DNA from 4 places in the Streptomyces sp. NPDC042371 genome. Region 1 is predicted to be linked to each of the others. Evidence: riboswitches for the same ligand, from Rfam matches in the RefSeq annotation. Region 1 holds a riboswitch; each other region holds the start of a gene.
What was found. Region 1 has a riboswitch for cobalamin ahead of cobN (cobaltochelatase subunit CobN). Riboswitches for the same ligand answer to the same signal wherever they lie in the genome.

Region 1 (5,295 bases):
CGGGTCCCAGTCCGCGTCGTCCATCGCCTGGACCAGGGCGCGGGCCTTGTCCTCGGCCTCGTCGGCGGTGACGCGCGTCGCCGCCGACTCGTCGAGGCCGAGCGCCTCGCGCAGGCCAGGCAGCGCGGTCGTGCCGCCCCAGATCTGGCGGGCGCGCAACACGGCGAGCACGAGGTTCACGCGGTCGGCGCCCGCGGGCGGGTTGCCCAGGACGTGCAGACCGTCGCGGATCTGCATGTCCTTGATCTCGCAGAGCCAGCCGTCGACGTGCAGCAGGAAGTCGTCGAAGCCGTCGTCGTCCGGGCGGTGCTCGAGACCCAGGTCGTGGTCGAGCTTGGCGGCCTGGATGAGCGTCCAGATCTGCGCGCGGATCGCCGGGAGCTTCGCCGGGTCCATGGAGCTGATCTGGGCGTACTCGTCGAGGAGCTGCTCCAGGCGCGCGATGTCGCCGTAGGAGTCGGCGCGCGCCATCGGCGGCACCAGGTGGTCGATGAGCGTGGCGTGCACGCGGCGCTTGGCCTGCGTGCCCTCGCCCGGGTCGTTTACCAGGAAGGGGTAGATCAGGGGCAGGTCGCCGAGCGCGGCGTCGGGGCCGCACGCCGCGGAGAGGCCCGCGTTCTTGCCGGGCAGCCACTCCAGGTTGCCGTGCTTGCCCAGGTGGATCATCGCGTCGGCGCCGAAGCCGTTGTCGGACGCGGGCGCCGCGATCCAGCGGTAGGCGGCCAAGTAGTGGTGCGACGGCGGCAGATCGGGGTCGTGGTAGATCGCGATCGGGTTCTCGCCGAAGCCGCGCGGCGGCTGGATCAGGATGAGGAGGTTCTCGCGGCGCAGGGCCGCGAGCACGATGTCGCCCTCCGGGTCGCCGCCCTGGCCGACGCGGGACCGGTCGAGGAACATCTCGCCGGGCGGCGGGCCCCAGTGCTGCTCGACGGAGTCGCGCAGCTCCTGCGGCAGCGTCGCGTACCACCGCTTGTAGTCGGCGGCCGGGATGCGCACGGGGTTGGCGGCGAGCTGCTCCTCGGTGAGCCAGTCCTGGTCGTGGCCGCCCGCGTCGATGAGCGCGCGGATCAGCTCGTCGCCGTCGCCGGAGACCAGGCCGGGGATGTCGGCCTCGGGGCCGAAGTCGTACCCCTCGGCACGGAGCCGGCGAAGCAGCTCGACGGCGGATGCCGGAGTGTCCAGGCCGACCGCGTTGCCGATGCGGGAGTGCTTCGTCGGGTACGCGGACAGCACCAGGGCGATGCGCTTGTCGGCGGCCGGGATGTGCTTGAGGCGCGCGTGGCGCACGGCGATACCGGCGACGCGGGCCGCGCGCTCGGCGTCGGCGACGTACGCGGGCAGACCGTCCTCGTCGATCTCCTTGAAGGAGAAGGGGACCGTGATCAGGCGGCCGTCGAACTCAGGCACCGCGATCTGGCTCGCGGCGTCGAGCGGCGAGACGCCCTCGTCGTTCTCCTGCCAGGCCGAACGCGACCCGGTCAGGCAGAGCGCCTGCAGGATCGGCACGTCCAGTCCGGTCAGCGCGCCCGCGTCCCACGACTCGTCGTCGCCGCCCGCGGAGGCCTCGGCGGGCTTGGTGCCACCGGCCGCGAGGACCGTCGTCACGATGGTGTCGGCGGCCCGCAGCGCGTCGATCAGCTCGGGCTCGGGGGCACGCAGCGAGGCCACGTACAGCGGCAGCGCCCGGGCGCCCGCGTCCTCGATCGCGCCGCACAGCGCGTCCACGAACGCGGTGTTGCCGCTCATGTGGTGGGCGCGGTAGTAGAGCACCGCCACGGTCGGGCCCTCCACGGCGCGGGCCGTGCGCTCCAGCGGGCCCCACGACGGGGCGGGCGCGGGCGGCTCGAAGCCGTGGCCGGTGAGCAGCACGGTGTCGGAGAGGAAGCGGGCCAGCTGCTCCAGGTTCGCGGGGCCGCCGTGCGCCAGGTAGGCGTGCGCCTCGGCGGCGATGCCGACCGGCACGGTCGAGGAGGCCATGAGCTGGGCGTCGGGTGCCTGTTCACCGGTGAGCACGACCACCGGGAGACCGGTGGCGATGAGCTGGTCCAGGCCGTCCTGCCAGGCACGGACGCCGCCGAGGAGGCGTACGACGACGAGGTCCACGCCGTCCAGCAGCGCGGGCAGTCCTTCGAGGTCAAGACGGGAGGGATTGGCGAACCGGTAGTCGACCGGACCCCCCGCCGCGCGGGCGCTGAGCAGGTCGGTGTCGGAGGTCGACAACAGCAGAAGCATGCGGGCGCAGGCCTTCCTCGGGGTGTCCGCGCCCCGGGTGGTCGTATGGACGGCAGGAGTTCCTGGCTCGCCCCACTCGGGTGGGGCTCACAGTGGCGGGACCGCGCCGGATTCGCACCGGGCTTCCTCCTTCGGGTCCTGGTGGACCCACGCCGTCGCTGGCGTCGACGGACCTGGCGGCCCGCCGCCTGCATAGTAAGTCCTGCCCGCGGTCGGCGGGGCGGCCACCTGCCAGAACGGTCCGTCTCGGGAGGCGACCCGCCGGATCCGCGTGGGTATGCTCGCCGCCATGCCGCCCACCCCAGCACCCTCCCCAGACCAGGGCGAATCCCCCATACGCGACCGGGGTGACGCCTGCCCCGGAGCCCTCCGCCTGCACCGCGCCGACGACGGCTTCCTCGCCCGACTCCGGCTGCCCGCAGGTCTTTTGACGACACGTCAGGCCGAGGCGCTGGTCACCGCGGCGGAGCGTCTTGCGGACGGCTGCCTCAGCATCACCTCGCGCGGCAACATCGAGCTGCGGGGCCTCGGCGAGACCAGCGGCGGCGAACTCTCCGCGCTGCTCTCGACAGCGGGCCTGCTCCCCTCCGAGCGGCACGAGCGCATCCGCAACGTGGTGGCGTCACCGCTCGCGGGCATCGACCGAATCGGCCGTGGTGACGTGCAGTTGTGGGCCCGTGAGCTGGACGGACTCCTGTGTTCCGAGGACTGGACCGCTGAGCTCTCGGGCCGCTTCCTCTTCGCCCTGGACGACGGGCGCGGGGACGTCGTCGGCCTCGGCGGCGATGTGACCTTGATCGCAGAATCGGGCGGGACGGCGGTCGTCCGCGTCGGCGGCCTGGCGTTCCGGGTCGCCGGAGTCGACGCCCCCCGCGCCGCGCTCACCGCCGCGGGCGCCTTCCACGCCGCCGCGACCGCCGCGGGCAACGGCGCCTGGCGGGTGGGGGAGCTGCCCCGCGAGCAGCGCGTGGACCTCGCAGGAGCACTGGAGCGCGCGGGCATCGACGCCGTGCGCGCCGAGCCCTGGACCGTCTCCCGAAGCGCCCCGCAGGCACCCGGGGCGATCGGCGACGCCGTCGTCGTGAGCGCCCCCCTCGGCCGCGTCACCGCCGCCGAGTGGCGGGCCCTCCTGCCGCTGCCCGCCGACGAACTGCGCGTCACGCCCTGGCGCGGCTTCGTCGTCCCCGGCTTCGCCGACGAATCCGCGGCCCGCGAGCGCCTCGCCGTGCTCGCCGACGCCGGGCACATCACCGACGCCGCATCGCCCTGGCTGGGCGTCGGCGCCTGCACCGGACGCCCCGGCTGCGCCAAGTCCCTCTCCGACGTACGCGCCGACGCCGTCCCCGGCCTCGGCGGCCTGCCCGTCCACTGGTCCGGCTGCGAACGCCGCTGCGGGCACCCGTGGGGCGACTGGGTCGACGTCCTCGCCACCGGCGACGGGCAGTACGAGGTGACGGTGCGCGTCCCCGGCGAGGACCGGACGCCTCTGACGGGCGGCACATTGACCGAGCAGGTCACCACGGCACGTACCACCACGAAACCAACGGCCACGAGATGAGCGAGAGCACAGTGTTCGACTACGAGAAGGACGGCGCGGCGATCTACCGCGAGTCCTTTGCCACCATCCGCGCGGAGGCGGACCTCCAAGGCCTGCCCGCCGACGTCAGCCAGGTCGCGGTCCGGATGATCCACGCCTGCGGGATGGTCGACCTCGTGCGCGACCTCTCCTACAGCCCGCGCGTGATCGCCGACGCCCGCAAGGCGCTGCGCGACGGCGCGCCGATCCTCTGCGACGCGAACATGGTCGCGAGCGGTGTCACGCGCAAGCGGCTGCCCGCCGACAACGAGGTGATCTGCACCCTCGCCGACCCGTCCGTGCCCGACCTCGCGGCCCAGCTCGGCACCACCCGCAGCGCCGCCGCCCTCGAACTCTGGCGCGACCGCCTCGAAGGCTCGGTCGTCGCCATCGGCAACGCGCCCACCGCGCTCTTCCGCCTCCTGGAGATGATCGAGGAGGGCGCGCCGCGCCCGGCCGCCGTCCTCGGCATCCCGGTCGGCTTCGTCGGCGCCGCCGAGTCCAAGGACGCGCTCGCCGAGCACACCTCCGGTCTGGAGTACCTGGTCGTACGGGGACGTCGCGGCGGCAGCGCGATGGCCGCGGCGGCGATCAACGCGATTGCGAGCGAAGCGGAATGAGCGGCGTACCCACCGAACAGCGCCCGCAGGGGCGGCTCTACGGCGTCGGCCTCGGCCCCGGCGACCCGTCGCTGATGACCCTGCGCGCCGTGGAGGTCATCGCCGCCGCCGACGTGGTCGCGTACCACTCCGCCCGGCACGGCCGCTCCATCGCCCGCTCGATCGCGGCCGCGCACATCCGCGCCGACCACATCGAGGAAGCGCTGGTCTACCCCGTCACCACGGAGAGCACCGACCACCCCGGCGGCTACCGCGGCGCCCTCGACGACTTCTACGAAGTGGCCGCGGCCCGGCTCGCCGCCCACCTCGACGCGGGCCGCACGGTCGCCGTCCTCGCCGAGGGCGACCCGCTCTTCTACGGCTCCTACCAGCACATGCACAAGCGCCTCGCGCACCGCTACGAGACCGAGGTGATCCCCGGCGTCACCTCGGTGAGCGCCGCGGCCGCCCGGCTCGGCGAGCCCCTGGTGGAGGCCGAGGAAGTCCTCACGGTCCTGCCCGGCACCCTCCCCGAGGAGGAGCTGGCCGCGCGCCTCGCGGCGACGGACTCGGCGGTCGTCATGAAGCTCGGCCGCACGTTCGGGAAGGTGCGGGGCGCCCTGGAGCGCGCGGGCCGCCTCGACGAGGCGCGCTACGTCGAGCGGGCCACCATGGCGGGCGAGCGCACCGGCCGCCTCGCCGAGGTGGACCCGGATTCGGTGCCCTACTTCTCGGTGGCGGTGCTCCCGAGCCGGGTCGCGCCGCTGACTGGAGGCCCCGTGCCCGCCCCCGCGGAGGAGACCCCGGAGCGCGGCGAGGTCGTCGTGGTCGGCACGGGCCCCGCGGGCCCGCTGTGGCTGACGCCCGAGACGCGCGGCGCGCTCGCCG
Region 2 (5,295 bases), on a different contig from region 1:
GGTCGGGCGTGACCGTCAGCCACCGCTTGTCGGCGGTCACCTTCTGGCCGAGCTTCCGCTGCCGCTCCGCGTTCTTCTTCTTCATCCCGTCGAGCTGCTTCATGTACGAGTCCTTGCGGTTGACCCAGACCCGCACGCCGCCGTGCGCCACGTCCGCGGAGTGGAACAGCATCGGGCCGTCGCTGGCCGGGGTGTCACCGGCGGCGAGGATCGGCTTCTGCCACTCGTCGATGTAGGTGTTGATCGCCGCGGGCTTGCCCTCGTACCAGGTCAGCGGCGCCCACAGGTTCGGCGTCAGCTCGCGCTTCGCGAGCTTCGCGCGGTCCTTCTCGCCGAAGCGGCCCTCGGCGATCTCCTTGCGGGAGCTGGTGACCTCACCCGTCTTGCGGTCCTTGAGCTGCATGGCGACGCCGATGACGTTCTGCGGCTTCACGCCGTAGCCGTACTTCGGGTCGGCGAGGACCATGCGCACCAGATCCTCGCTGGCCGCGCTGACGACGTACACCTCGATGCCGTGCGCCTGCAGCGTCTTGTAGAGCTGCTGCATGCCGCGCGAGAACTCCGGCGGCTTCACCTCGGTCTTCGTCGGCTTGCCGCCCTCGAAGTACTCGGCGGGGATCGGCTTCTTGTACGCCAGGAGCTCGTCGACGTACCCCTTGAGCTCCTTCAGCGTGAAGCCGGAGAAGATCTGCGCGGCCCAGGGGTAACAGACCTGGTCGTCCACCTCGCACAGCCGGTTGTAGTAGCTGTAGAGGCTCTCCTTGTGCCCGGCCTTGTCCTTGAAGGGGATGATCTTCAGGGACGGGTCCATGGTCTTGCGGGTCAGGACGCCCTTCATCTCCAGGAAGGGGAGCAGCGACTCCTCGAGGTCGTTGCGGTACGTCGTGTTGTCCGCGTCGAAGACGGCGTACGCGCCCTTGTGGTCGTTCTTCGCGATGACCTTGCCGAGCTTCTTGGCGACCGGCTTCGGCCAGTGCGACAGCTCACGGGCGGTGGCCGCCGAGGTGTCGGCGGCGTTCGCCTCGTCCGTCGGCCACAGGGCGCTGCCCGCGAGAACGGCGGCGGCCAGCGCGCCCGTGGTGCCGATGACGGCCAGCTTGCTCTTTGCCCGTACTGCCATGTCTCTACGTCCCTGCCGTTCCCTGCGAGCGATGTGCGGCCCCGACCGGAGCGGCGCGCAATGCTATGGGGCGGCAGGGACATTTCCCATGATCGAAGTCACCGTGGCGCGGTGGCATGGGGCGGGTGAACAGGGGTAGCGGAGGGGTTCCGCGCATACTGGGCCCTCCGCGCATACTGGGTCCATGGACTCCCGTGAGTTCGTCCGCGCCGCCCCACGGCTCGACGGCATGGTCGTCTCCGCGGTCGGCTACCGCACCGCGGGGCAGCGGCCAGGGCTGCACCGGGGGCTCCCTTCGCCGTATCTGACGGTGATCTTCTCCCTGGACGGGACCATCGCCACCGGCAGCACCCCGGACCGGGCGACGGGACCGGACGCGACGCGCACCGACATCATCGTGGGCGGCCTGCACCAGAGCCCCGCGTACGTCGTCCAGCCCGAGCACGAGGCGGGCATCCAGCTCGCCGTGCATCCCCTCGCGGCCCGCGCCCTCCTCGGCCTGCCCGCTGCCGGGCTCACCGGGCAGCTCGTCGTCGGCGGCACGGACGTGCTCGGCGACCCGGCCGCGGAGATCCGCGAGCGGCTGTGCGAGCTGGACCGCTGGGAGGACCGCTTCGCCCTCCTGTCGGCCTATCTGAGGCGGCGCGCGGCCACGGACCGCGCCGCCGCATCCGTCCGCCCCGAGGTGGCGGAAGCCTGGGCGTGGCTGGCCAGGCACCGGGGCGCGGGCACCCTCGGCGGCCTCTCCCGGCACGTCGCGCTCAGCGAGCGCAGGCTGACCGCGCTGTTCCGCGCCGAGACGGGGCTCACCCCCAAGCAGGCCGCCCGCCTGATGCGCTTCCAGCACGCCAAGGCCACCGTGGCCCGCGCCGTCGCGGCGGGCGCCCCGCCGGACCTGGCCGGGGTCGCGGCCGACACCGGGTACTACGACCACTCCCACCTCGTACGCGACTTCCGGCAGTACACCGGCGAGACCCCCACCCGCTGGCTGGCCGAAGAGTGCCGGAATATCCAAGCCGGGGCGCACGGCCGGGGCGAAGAGTAGGGGCATGGACATCACCACGAACACCACGAACACCACGAACACCACGCAAGAACAGCAGCTCAGCACGCCCGCCCCGGCCGTCTGGCCGGGCCTCCAGGCCCAGGACGCCCCCGCCCTGATCGACTTCCTCGTCGGCACCGTCGGCTTCCTGCGCACCGCCGTCTACGAGGACGAGGGCCGTGTCGCCCACGCCCAGCTCGACTGGCCCGAGGGCGGTGGGGTCATGCTCGGCTCGTACGGCCCGGCCAACGAAGCGACCTGCGGCAGGCCCGGCACCGCGGGCGCCTATGTCGTCACCGACCACGTGGACGACCTGTACCGCAGGCTCGCCGAGGCAGGCGTGAAGGTCATCAGCGAGATCGAGGACAAGCCCTACGGAAGCCGTGAATTCGGCATCGAGGATCCGGAGGGCAACCGCTGGTCCTTCGGCACGTACCGGGGCGAGCCCAGGCCCGCGCCGACCACCGCGACGACGCCCGGGCCGACCGCGTGAAGTCGCGTGATAACTTGCGCAAGCCAGTCAAACCCACACCTGGGCCAGGGAATCCGGTGCGAATCCGGAGCTGACGCGCAGCGGTGAGGGGGACGGGCGGGGCCACGGCCACTGGGCGTCACAGGACGCCCGGGAAGGCGCCCCGCCCGGCCGATCCCCGAGTCCGAAGACCTGCTGGCGCCCTCCCCGCTCACCCGGCGGCGGAGGTCACGACGCAGGCCAGGCTCCGCGTATGAGCCGTGACACTCAAGGGATCACGTGTCCTCGACAGCCCGTATATCCGCCCTCCTCTGTGCCTGCCTGTTCGCGCTCACCGCGTGCGGCGGCTCCGCGCAGAAGACATCGCAGTCCGGGCAGAAGAGCACCGAGGGCTACCCGGTCACGGTCACCTCCTGCGGCAAGGACGCGAAGGTCGGGGCGCCCCCGCAGCGGGCCGTCTCCCTCGACCAGGGCTCCACGGAGATCCTGCTCTCCCTCGGCCTCGCCGACCGCATGGTGGGCACCGGCACCTGGACCGACCCGGTCCTGAAGAACCTGGCGAAGGACAACGCGAAGGTGGAGCGGCTCGCCGACCGCTACCCGTCCCTGGAGAAGGTCCTCTCCAAGGAGCCGGACTTCGTCAGCGCCTCCTTCCTCTACACGGTGGGCAAGGGCGGCGTCGCCGACCGCGCGAAGTTCGACGAGCTCGGCGTGCCCGTCTACGTCTCGCCCACCGACTGCGCGGGCAAGGACAACGACGGCGGTGGCGACGGCAAGCGCGTCAAGACCCTCACCATGGACACCGTCTACGGCGAGGTGCGCGACCTGGCGAAGGTCTTCCACGTCGAGAAGCGCGGCGAGAAGCTGATCGCCGACATGAAGCGGCGGGTCGGCAAGGCCACGAAGGACATCAATGCCGCCACCTCCGCCGCCTCCGGCACCAAGCTCATGTACTGGTTCGCCAACTCCGACGCCCCGTACATGGCGGGCTGCTGCGGCGCCCCCGGCATCATCACCCGCGAACTCGGCGCGAAGAACGTCTTCGACGACACCCACGAGGAATGGCCCCAGATCAACTGGGAGACCGTCGCCGACCGCGACCCCGACGTCCTCGTCATCGGCGACCTCACCCGCAAGTCGCAGTCCGCGGAGAGCGCCGCGGCGAAGATCAAGTTCCTGGAGTCCAACCCGGCGACCAAGAACCTCACGGCCGTGAAGAAGAAGCGGTACGTCCTGCTCAGCGGCCAGGCCATGAACCCCACGATCCGCACGGTCGACGGCATCGAGCAAGTGGCCGCCGGGCTGCGGAAGTTCGGACTCGTCAAGTGACGGAGGCCGCGCCGGACACGGGCACGGTCCCCGGCGCCGCCCCCGCCCCCGGCGCCGCCCCCGCCCGCGTGCGGCAGGGGCTGCTGTGGCTCGCCGGGGTCGCCGCGCTCCTCCTCTCCGTCTCCGTGGCCGTCACCATCGGCCCCGCGGAGATCTCCGTGTCCGACGTGTGGTCGACCGTCGCCGCCCACCTCGGCTGGGGCGAGAGCCCGCTCACCCCGATCAGGGACGGCATCGTCTGGAACCTGCGGATGCCACGCACCGTGCTCGCCGCCGTCTGCGGCGCGGGCCTCGCGGTCTGCGGTGCGGTCATGCAGTCCCTGCTCCGCAACCCCCTCGCCGACCCCTTCGTGCTCGGGGTGTCGTCCGGGGCTTCCACGGGAGCGGTCGCGGTCGTCGTCCTAGGGGTCGGCGGGGGAGTGGTGTCGGTCTCTGCGGGCGCCTTCGCGGGCGCCCTCTGCTCCTTCGCCCTCGTGCTGCTCCTGAGCCACACCCTCGGCGACACCACGGACCGGGTCGTGCTGTCCGGCGTCGCGGCCATGCAGCTCTTCTCCGCGCTGACGTCGTTCGTCGTCCTCACGGCGGGCGACGCGGAGACGACGCGCGGCGTGCTGTTCTGGCTCCTGGGCTCGCTCAGCGGGGTCGGCTGGACGGACGTGTGGCTGTGCGGCGCGGTGCTCGTGGCGGCGCTGGTCATCTGCCTCGGCCACGCCCGCACGCTGGACGCCTTCGCGTTCGGCCCGGAGGCCGCGGCGGCGCTCGGCGTCCGGGTGGCCCGCACCCGCCTCGTCCTGCTCTGCACGACGGCGCTGCTCACGGCGGCCCTGGTCAGCTCGGCGGGCGCCATCGGCTTCGTCGGCCTGGTCCTGCCGCACGCGGCCCGCGCGGTCGTCGGCTCCGGCCACGCCAGACTGCTCCCGGTCACGGCGCTCGCCGGGGCGGTCTTCCTGGTCTGGGTGGACACGCTGGCCCGCACGGCCCTAGACCCGCAGGAGGTCCCAGTCGGCGTGGTGACCTCACTCATCGGCGTACCGGCGTTCGTGGCGGTGCTGTACCGGACGCGGAGGACGACGTGACGACCTCTCCGAGCAACGCTCCGGGCCTGCGCGCCGACCGCGTCAGCAGGGAGGCGGGCGGTCGGCTCGTCGTCGACGGCGTGAGCCTCGCCCCGCCCGGCGGCGCCACCGTGGGGCTCCTCGGCCCCAACGGATCCGGCAAGTCCACGCTCCTGCGCATCCTCGCGGGCGTCCTCGCCCCGGCCTCCGGCGTGGTCACCCTGGACGGCCGCACCCTCCCCGACACGGGCCGCCGCGCGGTGGCCCGCCGGAT
Region 3 (5,295 bases), on a different contig from region 1:
CGTCCTTGAAGCGCGACGGACGCATGTTCACGTACTGGATCACGATGGTGCGGGCCCCGAGTTGCCCGCCCGACGTGCTGCGGGCCGGGACGCCGTCGAAGGACGCGAGCCAGCGGCCCTGCCGCGGCGACCAGCGGAAGGTGTGGCTTGCGGAGGGGTACCGGACGGTCCTGGCCGCGGTGCGGGCACCGCCCGCCGGGGCCGGGCCGAAGCGGAAGCCGATGTCGGCCGGGCGGTCGGCCCGCGGCGCCGAGCGCAGCACCGCCTTCGGCCGCACGAAGAGGTTGTGCGGGGCGGGGCGCCCGCTCTGGCGGAAGTACGCACCGGGCAGCCGGCCGTGCGAGCGGGCGTACAGCGAGGAGTTCCTCAGCACCTTCTGCAGCGCGCTGCGCACCCCGGAGTAGGCGAGGGCGGGCCGCCCGAACTGACGCAGCAGCTCGATGTCCGACTCACGGGCGCTGCGCACCGGCCCGACGGCGTGGGGGAGTTTGCTGGAGTACACGCCCATCAGGCGGCTCATCCCGCCCTCGACCTTCTCCACGTACACGATGTCCGCCCGGTCGAGACCGGTGTGCGGCCGGGCCCGGCGCGCGTTGTCGAACTTCACGGCGAGGACCGGGTTCTGCCGTGCGGACTGCCCGGTGAAGGGCGAGGTGCTCCGGGGGGCGGGGGCGTCCTCGGAGGCGGGGGCGCTCGCGTAGGAGGGTGCGCCCACGGTGAGCGAGGCCGTGGCGACCAGCGCGAGCACTTTCGCGCCGATCCGGGTGCGGCGGGTGGCCCGGACTGTCGTTGCTGCCTTCAAGGCGTCTCCATTCGTGGCGGTGCGGCCGCCGCAGGGTCCGTGGCGGTGCAGCCGCAGATGTACCTCCCGCAGCGGTGGGGCCAATCACCCCTGGGCCATCCACCCTCGCCAGGTCACTCTTTCCGGGGGCGCCCCAGCGTGGCTCCGCCCCGAACGGCGCTGCGGACGTGCCGGGCCGCGCGCGTCGGAGAGAATCATGGACATGGCAGCGCTGAACGAGATCCTCCCCGTGGCAGCCGTGCCCTTCGACGCGCCCGCGGCCGACTGGCGCGAACATGCAGGGCCTCCAGTTCGGCATCGCCGTCGCCGTGATCCTCTTCGGCGTCCGCACGATCCTCGGCGAACTCGTCCCGGCCTTCCAGGGCATCGCCAGGAAACTGGGGCCCGGCGCGGTCCCCTCCCTCGACGCGCCCATCGTCTTCCCCTACGCACAGAACGCCGTCCCCATCGGCTTCATCTCCAGCTTCGTCGGCGGCCTCGTCAGCCTCTGCCTGCTCGCCTGGATCTTCCACCCGGCCTTCGGACTCGCCCTCGTCCTGCCCGGTCTGGTCCCGCACTTCTTCACCGGCGCGCGGCCGGGGGCTACGGCAACGTGACCGGCGGCCGCCGCGGCGCGGCCCTCGGCGCCTTCGTCAACGGCGTCATCATCACCTTCCTGCCCGCGCTGCTCCTGAAGGTCCTCGGCGCCTTCGGGGAGGAGAACACCACCTTCGGGGGCGCCGACTTCGGCTGGTTCGGCACACTCGTCGGTTATGCGGCCAAGACGGAGGAGACTGGCGGGTTCGTCCTGATGCTGCTGATCGGCGTGGCCGTCCTCTTCGGCGCGATCGTCGTGCAGAAGCGCGTCGTGGAGACCGGCTGGGACCCGGGTGCCCGCCGTGACGTACTGCTGCCGCCGAACCCGGACCGCGCCGCGGAGAAGGTCCCGGCCGCCGCCGGATCCCCCGTCGCGTACGCGAAGATCGCACCCCCGCGCGGAGCGCCGAAGCCGCCCCCGCCGCCGGACGCCCGGAGCTGACGGCTCCAGACCCACTTCTGCGTCCCCTGTGCGCCCCCCTGCCGCGTCCGCTCCACGCCACCTGCCAACTCGGTGCACAGCCTCTGAACAGGGGCGCACGTGGTGTATGCGCGCTCGCGCGTGCCACCGGCGCAACGAGCCCGCAAGTTGTCAGCACGTCCGTTGCGCACTAATGTCGCCACGCCTTGGTGAACGGGAAATCCGGTGTGATGCCGGTGCGGCCCTCGCCACTGTGATCGGGAAGTCCGGCTCCAGCCCTCGCGGCAGCCACTGGGTACTCACGTGCCCGGGAAGGCGGAGTCCGGTCGGTACGACCCGTCAGCCAGGAGACCGGCCAAGGCGCGTTGTCCATCCACGAGGTGCTGGAGAGGGTCTGCCGAGCCATGCACATAGCCGAGGGTTTCCTCCCACCGGCGCACGCGATCGCCTGGGGCGTAGCGTCCGCGCCGTTCGTCGTACACGGAGTCCGCTCCCTGACCCGTGAAGTCAAGGAACACCCGGAGAGCACCCTGCTCCTCGGCGCCTCCGGAGCCTTCACGTTCGTCCTTTCCGCCCTGAAGATCCCTTCTGTGACGGGCAGTTGCTCGCACCCGACGGGGACCGGACTCGGGGCGATCCTGTTCCGGCCACCGATCATGACGGTGCTCGGCACCATCACCCTGCTCTTCCAGGCGCTGCTGCTCGCCCACGGCGGGCTCACCACCCTGGGCGCCAACGTGTTCTCCATGGCGATCGTCGGGCCCTGGGCGGGATACGCGGTCTACCGGCTCCTCAAGCGGTACGACGTGCCGCTCATGGTCGCCGTGTTCTTCGGCGCGTTCGTCGCCGACCTGTCCACGTACTGCGTCACCAGCGTCCAGCTGGCCCTGGCGTTCCCCGACCCCAGCAGCGGCTTCCTCGGCGCCCTGGGCAAGTTCGGCGGCATCTTCGCCGTCACGCAGATTCCGCTTGCGGTCAGCGAAGGACTCCTCACCGTCCTGGTGATGCGGCTCCTCGTGCAGTCGAGCAAGGGCGAACTCACGCGCCTCGGCGTGCTGCTGCAGCGCAAGCAGACGGACGTGACGACCAAGCCGACCGAACCGAGCAAGTCGGCCGAGCCGACAAAGTCGACCGAGACGCAGACGGGGGCCAGTGCCTGATGAGCCGCAACGCGAAGATCAACACCCTGCTGCTCCTCATCGTGGCCGCGCTCGCCGTGCTGCCGATCGCGCTGGGACTCGGCGACGACGAGGAGGAGCCGTTCGCCGGGGCCGATGCCCAGGCCGAGACGGCGATCACCGAGATCAAGCCGGACTACGAGCCGTGGTTCTCGCCGCTGTACGAACCCCCGTCCGGGGAGGTCGAGTCGGCGCTCTTCGCCCTGCAGGCCGCCCTCGGCGCGGGCGTCCTCGCCTACTACTTCGGGCTGCGCAAGGGCCGCAAGCAAGGCGCGGAACAGGCGCGTGCGGAACAGGCGCGTGCGGAGCGGGCTGCCGGGCCGGACGCGCCGGTCGGCGCGGACGGTGCCCGGGCCGAGACCGAGCAGGTCTGACCCGGCGTGCTGCCCCTCGATGCGGCGGCGCACAGCAGTCGCTGGCGCCGCCGGCACCCCGTGGACAAGGCCGTGCTCGGGCTCGGCCTCACGATCCTCGCCATCTCGCTGCCGCCCTGGCCGGGCGCCGTCCTGGTCCTGGCCGCCGCAGTCGTCCTGCTGCTCGGCCCCGCCGGTGTGCCGCCCCGCAAGCTGTGGCGCGCCTACCGCGTGCCGCTCGGCTTCTGTGTCACCGGCGCACTCACCCTGCTCGTCCAAGTCGGCGGCCCCGAAGGGTTCGTGACCTTCGCGGAGGGCGGTCCGGCGCGTGCGGGCGGGCTGCTCCTGCGGACCTCCGCCGCCTCGCTCGGCGTGCTGCTTTTCGCCTTCACCACACCGATGTCGGACCTGCTGCCCCGCCTGGTGAAAGCGGGCGTGCCCGCACCGGTCGTGGACGTCGCACTCGTCACCTACCGGATGAGTTTCCTGCTCCTGGACTCCATGAGCCGCATCCGGCAGGCGCAGGCCGCCCGGCTCGGGCACACCACCCGCGCCGCCACCTGGCGCTCCCTCGCAGGTCTCGGCGCCACCGCGTTCGTGCGCGCCTTCGACCGGGCGAGCCGTCTGCAGGCCGGGCTCGCGGGCCGCGGCTACGACGGCACCCTGCGCGTCCTGGTGCCCGAGGCCCGCATCTCGCGCCCCTTCATCACGGCGGGCGCGGCACTTCTCGTGGGCCTGGTGGCCCTCACCCTCGTACTGGAAAGGTTCCTGCCATGAGTGAGCCGAGGGCTCTTCGCGAGCCGGACGCTCCCAGCGGACCCCGCGGGTCCGTGGTCGCCCTGCAAGCGGCGGCGTACGCGTACGAGGACGGGCCCACCGTGCTCAGCGGCCTGGACTTCGACGTCGTCGAGGGGCGCGCGCTCGCGCTCCTCGGGCGCAACGGCAGCGGCAAGACGACCCTGATGCGCCTGCTCAGCGGCGGACTGCGCCCGGACCGGGGGAACTTGACCCTGGAGGGCGCCCCCGTCACGTACGACCGCAAGGGCCTGACCCGGCTGCGTACGACCGTCCAGCTGGTCGTCCAGGACCCCGACGACCAGCTGTTCGCCGCCTCGGTCGAGCAGGACGTGTCCTTCGGCCCGCTCAACCTCGGCCTGCCCGACCCCGAGGTCCGCGCCCGGGTCGCCGAGTCGCTCGCCGCCCTCGACATCGTCGCGCTCGCCGACCGGCCCACCCATCTCCTCTCCTACGGCCAGCGGAAGCGGACGGCCATCGCCGGTGCCGTCGCGATGCGCCCCCGCGTCCTCATCCTCGACGAGCCGACCGCCGGGCTCGACCCCGACGGCCAGGAGCGCCTGCTCGCCACCCTGCAAGGGCTGCGGGACGCGGGCACGACCGTGGTGATGGCGACCCACGACGTGGACCTGGCCCTGCGCTGGGCCGACGACGCGGCGCTGCTCACCCCCTCCGGCGTACGGACCGGCCCGGTCACCGAGATGCTCGGGCAACGGGACCTCCTGGCGCAGGCGGGCCTGCACCTGCCGTGGGGGATCGCCGTCGGAGAGCTGCTCCGCGCGCACGGCCTGCCGACCGGAGCAGGTGAAGGGCCGCGCACGGCGGAGGAGCTGGCCGAGCTGGTGGCGGGGCCGAAGCCCGCGGGCTGACCGCCTGCGGGCGGGGCTCAGTTCTTGCCGAGGGTGCGGTCGAGCAGCGGGAGCAGCCGCTCCCAGTGGCGCCGCAGCGCCGCGGGGTCGAAGGCGTCGGTGTCGGACATGGTGAAGCCGTGGACGGTGCCGGGGTAGATCTCGGTGGTGTGGCCGACCCCTGCGGCGTCGAATGCCTGGTCGAGCTCGCTGATCGCCTCGGGCGTCAAGTCCCCTTCGGCGAGGCCGAGGTGGACCTCCGCGGTGAGCTCGTGGGCGAGGCGGTGCGGGCTGTCGGGTGCCTCGGTGACCAGGAAGCCGG
Region 4 (5,295 bases), on a different contig from region 1:
GAGACGCGGTAGTCCTGGCCCAACACCGCTTCGAGCGAGCCGAGTTCACGCGCCCGCCGCAGCGCCTCCAGCGTCACTTTGAGGGCCGTGGGCGACCGGCCGAGCAGTGTCTCGGCGGCCTCCTTCGCCGCGCGCGAGCCGTCCGCCTGGAGTCGGTCGACGATCTCCTCGACGGTTCCGGCGGCGTAGCAGTGGTCGATCCACTCCCGCTCGTCCGCGAGTCGGCCGGGCGGCGCGTCCTGGACGTACCGCGCGAGGACCTCTCGTACCGGCACATGGGAGATGTCGGCGAGCAGGCCGGGCAGGGACGACGATGGTACGAAGTGGTCGGCGAGGCCGCACCTGAGCGCGTCGCCCGCCGCCACCTGCGCCCCGGTGAGGGCGAGATGGGCGCCGAGACCGCCGGGCGCGAGGCCAAGCAGGTAGGTGCCGCCGACGTCGGGCACGAACCCGATGCCGGTCTCGGGCATCGCGACCCGGGAGCGTTCGGTGACCACGCGCACGCCCGCATGCGCCGAGATGCCGACACCGCCGCCCATCACGATGCCGTCCATGACGGCGACGAACGGCTTGGGGTAGCGCGCGATGCGGGCGTCGAGGCGGTACTCGTCGCGCCAGAACTCCCGCGTTGCCGCGCCGTCGCCCGCCGTGACGTCCTGGTGGATGGAACGGATGTCGCCGCCCGCGCACAGGCCCCGCTCCCCCGCACCCGTGAGGACGACGGTCTCGATGGCGGGGTCCTGCTCCCAGGCGGTCAGCGCCTCGTCGATGCGGAGCACCATCGCGTGGGTGAGGGCGTTGAGGGCCTTGGGGCGGTTGAGGATCAGATGGCCCGCGCAGCCCTCGACGCGCAGCAGCACGGAGTCGACGGCGCCCTCGGCCGCCGTCATCGGACGGCCTCGGTCAGTCCGCGGGCCACGATCAGGCGCATGATCTCGTTGGTTCCTTCCAGGATCTGGTGGACCCGCAGGTCCCGGACGATCTTCTCGATGCCGTACTCGCTCAAATAGCCGTATCCGCCGTGCAGTTGGAGGGCGCGATCGGCCACGGAGTAGCCGGTGTCGGTGGCGAAGCGCTTGGCCATGGCGCACAGCTGCGGGGCGCGCGGGTCGCCCCGGTCGAGCGCGTCGGCGGCCTGGCGCACCAGCGCGCGGGCGGCGGACAGCTCGGTGGCCATGTCGGCGAGCCGGAACCGCAGCGCCTGGGCGTCCAGAAGGGACGCGCCGAACGCCTCACGGTCGGCGAGGTAGGACACGCTGCGGTGCAGTGCGCTCTGGGCGCCGCCCAGGGAGCAGGCCGCGATGCCGAGCCGTCCGCCGTTGAGGCCGGTCATGGCGATGCGGAACCCCTCGCCCTCGTCCCCGAGGCGGCGGTCGGCCGGTACGCGCACGCCGTCGAGGAGCACTTGGCGGGTGGGCTGGGCGTTCCAGCCCATCTTCCGTTCGTCGGGGCCGAAGGTGAGGCCGGGGTCGTCCCGTTCGACGACGAACGCGGAGATGCCGCCGGGCCCCTCCTCGCCGGTGCGCGCCATGACGACGTACACGTTCGAGGTGCCCGCTCCGGAGATGAACTGCTTGACGCCGGTCAGGACGTACGCGTCACCGTCGCGCTCGGCGCGGGTCGTCAGGGCCGCGGCGTCCGATCCTGCACCCGGCTCGGTGAGGCAGTAGCTGCCCAGGGACGCGGCGGTGCACAGCTCCGGCAGCCAGCGGGCGCGCTGGTTCTCGTCGCCGTACCGGTCGATCATCCAGGCGACCATGTTGTGGATGGAGAGGTATCCGGCGATGGAGGGGCAGCCGGTGGCGAGGGCCTCGAAGACGAGGGTTCCGTCGGTGCGACTGAGGCCCGAACCGCCGTGCTCCTCGCGTACGTAGACACCGCCGAGGCCCAGTTCGGCGGCCTTGCGGAGCACGTCCACGGGGAAGTGCTTGTCGCGGTCCCAGGCGACGGCGTGCGGTGAGAGGTGTTCCTCGGCGAAGTCGAGCGTCACCTCGGCCAGTGCGAGCTGGTCCTTGGTGAGGGCCGTGGCCATCGTGGTCATCGCCGTCATCCCATCGTCGGGATGGTGAAGTTCGCGCCTTCCCTGGCTCCGGAGGGCCAGCGCGAGGTGACGGTCTTGGTGCGGGTGTAGAAGCGGACGGCGTCGGGGCCGTGCTGGTTCAGGTCGCCGAAGCCGGACCGCTTCCAGCCGCCGAAGGTGTGGTACGCCACCGGGACGGGGATCGGCACGTTGACGCCGACCATGCCGGCGCCGACGCGGCGCGTGAAGTCGCGGGCGGTGTCGCCGTCCCTGGTGAAGATCGCGACGCCGTTGCCGTAGGGGTGTTCGCTGGGCAGGCGCAGGGCCGCCTCGTAGTCCGCGGCGCGGGCCACGCACAGCACCGGGCCGAAGATCTCCTCGCGGTAGATCCGCATGCGCGGCGAGACGCGGTCGAAGAGGGTGGCTCCGGCGAAGAAGCCGTTCTCGTGTCCGGGCAGGGTGAAGTCGCGTCCGTCCACGACGAGTTCGGCGCCTTCGTTGACGCCGATGTCCACGTAGCGGCGGACCCGGTCGAGGGCGTCCCGGCTCACCAGCGGCCCGAAGTCGGCCTCCGGATCGTCGGACCGCCCGATGCGCAGCTCGGCGACGCGTTCCTTGAGCCGGGTGACGAGCGCGTCGGCGGTCTCCTCGCCGACGGGGACGGCGACCGCGATGGCCATGCAGCGCTCCCCCGCCGAGCCGTACCCGGCGCCGATGAGGGCGTCCACGGCCTGGTCGAGGTCGGCGTCCGGCATCACGATCATGTGGTTCTTGGCGCCGCCGAAGCACTGGGCGCGCTTGCCGTGCGCGGCGGCGGTGGCGTAGATGTGCGCGGCGATCTGGGTGGACCCGACGAAGCCGAGCGCCTGGACGCGCGGGTCCTCCAGGAGGGTGTCCACCGCTTCCTTGCCGCCGTTGACGACGTTCAGGACACCGGGCGGCAGGCCCGCCTCCAGGAACAGCTCGGCGAGCCGGAGCGGCACGGAGGGCGCGCGTTCGGACGGCTTGAGGATGAAGGAGTTGCCGCAGGCCAGCGCGGGAGCCGCCTTCCACAGCGGGATCATCGCGGGGAAGTTGAACGGGGTGATGCCCGCGGTGACGCCGAGCGGCACCCGCAGGGAGTGCACGTCGATGCCGGTGCCTGCGTTGTCGGTGAACTCCCCCTTCTGCAGGTGCGGGATGCCCGCGGCGAACTCCACTACCTCAAGGCCGCGTTGCAGGTCACCGTGGGCGTCGGCGACGGTCTTCCCGTGCTCGCCGGAGAGCGTCCGCGCCAGCGACTCCCGCTCCCCTTCGACGAGTTGCAGGAAGCGCAGCATCACGCGAGCGCGCCGCTGCGGATTCCACTCGCCCCATTCACGCTGGGCGGACTCGGCGTCGGCGATCGCCGCGGCCGTCTCCGCCCGCCCGGCCAGCGGCACCTGCGCTTGTACGGAGCCGGAGTTGGGGTCGTACACGTCGGCGAAGAGCCCCGACGTCCCGGGGACGTGCTTGCCGCCGATGAAATGTGTCAGTTCACGGACCATGAGAGCCTGCTCTCGTCAGGTGAGTCCGGGGATGGCACGGCAGGCCGACGGCGCCACCGGGTGAGGTGGGCGGGCGGTTCTGTCGTGGGACGCGAAGGCCTAAGAGCCGTCGTGGAGTCGAGCGCCGACCGGGGCCGTCGCTCGCTTCGCCGGTTCACCTGGGTCGTGGGTACGGACCGGTGCCATGCGTGTCTGCTCCATCCTCGTGGACAACACGGAACACCCCACGGCCGGTATCCTGACTCCCGGATCAGCGCGCGTTCTCCCGCCTTCCCGACGGAACTTCTCCGTCAGTGGCGTATCGCTCGGCGAGAACGCACTCCCCGGTCACAGTGGCGGGACCGCGCCGGATTCACACCGGCTTCCCTGCACCGCGGGCTCTGGTCACGAAGATATAGTTGGACGTCCTAGTAAGTCCACCCCCACCTTTCGGCGACGGCGGCGGTTTCGTCGCGCGGGCGGCCTACGCGGCGGTCACTGACCGTCCTTCAGCTTGATGATCTTCCCGTTCTCGTCGAGCGTGTGATCGCTCCAGTACGTGTCCCACTTGTCCCCGACGTGCTCGGGGACCTTCCCCTCCGGGTAGCGGGCGTAGCCCTTCGGCGGCTCTTCCCCGTCGGGCTGGCACGCGGACCCACTGCTGCCCACCTGCAGAACGGGATACTCGCCGCCGCCGCAGATCGCGTCCTCCATGGAACAGCCGGTCAGCGCCGCGGCCGCCGCCGCGCCCGCCAGCGCGAGCCCCACGAGGGACCGCGCCGACCGCCTACCGGAGACACGGGACGCCGGGCGAACTCGGATGCTGCTGCGCACAGTCCTCTTCCTCTCATCGACCTGTGCGTCCAGCTTGCGCGAGCGGTGGGGTGCGGATCATGAGTACGAGTACTCAGACGGCCTGTGCGCCCTACTTGATCACGCCCGTTGGACACCCCGATGACGTAGTGGTCGATGAGCTGGTCACCGAGGTCTGGGCGCGCGGCCGCGCCTCACTGACGCGGGTCGGTTCGTTGCCCTCGGGGAGTTCCTCGTCGCTCGGATGACGGTCCGTAGAGTGCGGCGATCCCGGCGGCGCGGTCGTGCAGGGAGGTACGCAGCCACTGCGGGGCCAGGACTTCCGCGAGCGTGGAGAGCTGCCAGAGGGCCCAGGTGGCGTGCCGGGCATCCTGGAAGACCACGCTCAGCCGCAACCGGCCGTCCGCTTCGGCCCCTTCGGCTTCTTCATCTCCTTCGTCGAAGACCGCCAGCGCGGTGCCCACCAGGTCCTTCCGTCCCGCCGGGTCCACCCGTACCCGCACGGTGACTTGGTCGTCGCCACCGTTCCGGAACCGTGTGTTGCGCTCCTGCCAGGCCCGGTCCAGGTCGACCGTGGCCGGTCGCTGCGCGGGTTCGCCGAGCGCCTCGGCGCCCAGCACCCGGGACAGCCGGTAGGTGCGGTCGGCACCGGCGCGCGTGGCCAGCAAGTAGCCCTGGTTGCGGACGGTGACCAGGCCGATCGGGTCCACCGTGCGCCATTCCGGGGGCCGCCCCGGAGGCGCGTAGTGGATGCGCAGCTTCTGTCCGGCGAAGACCGCGCGCCGGACCTCCGCCACGGTCGCGTCGGGCACCTCCTCGGCGTCCACGCGACGCGCGAGGAGGTCCAACTCCGGGTCGATGAGCAGTCGCTGGGCCGCGCCTGCCGCAGTGCCGCGGAGGTCTTCGGGCAGCGCGTCGAACACCTTGAGCATGGCCGAGGCGAGCGCCGAGCCGAGG

Region 2: linked by a shared signal. The riboswitch ahead of AC068B_RS01115 (ABC transporter substrate-binding protein) and the one ahead of cobN (cobaltochelatase subunit CobN) in region 1 are both predicted to bind cobalamin.
Region 3: linked by a shared signal. The riboswitch ahead of AC068B_RS27695 (energy-coupling factor ABC transporter permease) and the one ahead of cobN (cobaltochelatase subunit CobN) in region 1 are both predicted to bind cobalamin.
Region 4: linked by a shared signal. The riboswitch ahead of AC068B_RS23520 (CoA-acylating methylmalonate-semialdehyde dehydrogenase) and the one ahead of cobN (cobaltochelatase subunit CobN) in region 1 are both predicted to bind cobalamin.

The regions. Positions count from the first base shown of each region.
Region 1 is NZ_JBWKAP010000003.1:226,026-231,320, forward strand. It holds gene cobN (cobaltochelatase subunit CobN) at 1-2,232, opposite strand, end outside; cobalamin riboswitch at 2,270-2,401, opposite strand; gene AC068B_RS10655 (cobalamin biosynthesis protein CobG) at 2,522-3,790, shown strand; gene AC068B_RS10660 (precorrin-8X methylmutase) at 3,802-4,428, shown strand; gene AC068B_RS10665 (precorrin-2 C(20)-methyltransferase) at 4,425-5,295, shown strand, end outside.
Region 2 is NZ_JBWKAP010000001.1:246,094-251,388, reverse strand. It holds gene AC068B_RS01130 (HAD family hydrolase) at 1-1,120, opposite strand, end outside; gene AC068B_RS01125 (AraC family transcriptional regulator) at 1,305-2,165, shown strand; gene AC068B_RS01120 (VOC family protein) at 2,170-2,658, shown strand; cobalamin riboswitch at 2,666-2,851, shown strand; gene AC068B_RS01115 (ABC transporter substrate-binding protein) at 2,917-3,966, shown strand; gene AC068B_RS01110 (FecCD family ABC transporter permease) at 3,963-5,042, shown strand; gene AC068B_RS01105 (ABC transporter ATP-binding protein) at 5,039-5,295, shown strand, end outside.
Region 3 is NZ_JBWKAP010000009.1:212,969-218,263, forward strand. It holds gene AC068B_RS27685 (DUF3048 domain-containing protein) at 1-802, opposite strand, end outside; partial or broken gene AC068B_RS27690 (PTS transporter subunit IIC) at 1,078-1,820, shown strand; cobalamin riboswitch at 1,990-2,173, shown strand; gene AC068B_RS27695 (energy-coupling factor ABC transporter permease) at 2,204-2,959, shown strand; gene AC068B_RS27700 (energy-coupling factor ABC transporter substrate-binding protein) at 2,959-3,351, shown strand; gene cbiQ (cobalt ECF transporter T component CbiQ) at 3,358-4,107, shown strand; gene AC068B_RS27710 (energy-coupling factor ABC transporter ATP-binding protein) at 4,104-4,994, shown strand; gene AC068B_RS27715 (dienelactone hydrolase family protein) at 5,012-5,295, opposite strand, start outside.
Region 4 is NZ_JBWKAP010000007.1:400,813-406,107, forward strand. It holds gene AC068B_RS23510 (enoyl-CoA hydratase/isomerase family protein) at 1-890, opposite strand, end outside; gene AC068B_RS23515 (acyl-CoA dehydrogenase family protein) at 887-2,041, opposite strand; gene AC068B_RS23520 (CoA-acylating methylmalonate-semialdehyde dehydrogenase) at 2,047-3,546, opposite strand; cobalamin riboswitch at 3,758-3,937, opposite strand; gene AC068B_RS23525 (SCO0607 family lipoprotein) at 4,021-4,359, opposite strand; gene AC068B_RS23530 (helix-turn-helix transcriptional regulator) at 4,533-5,295, opposite strand, start outside.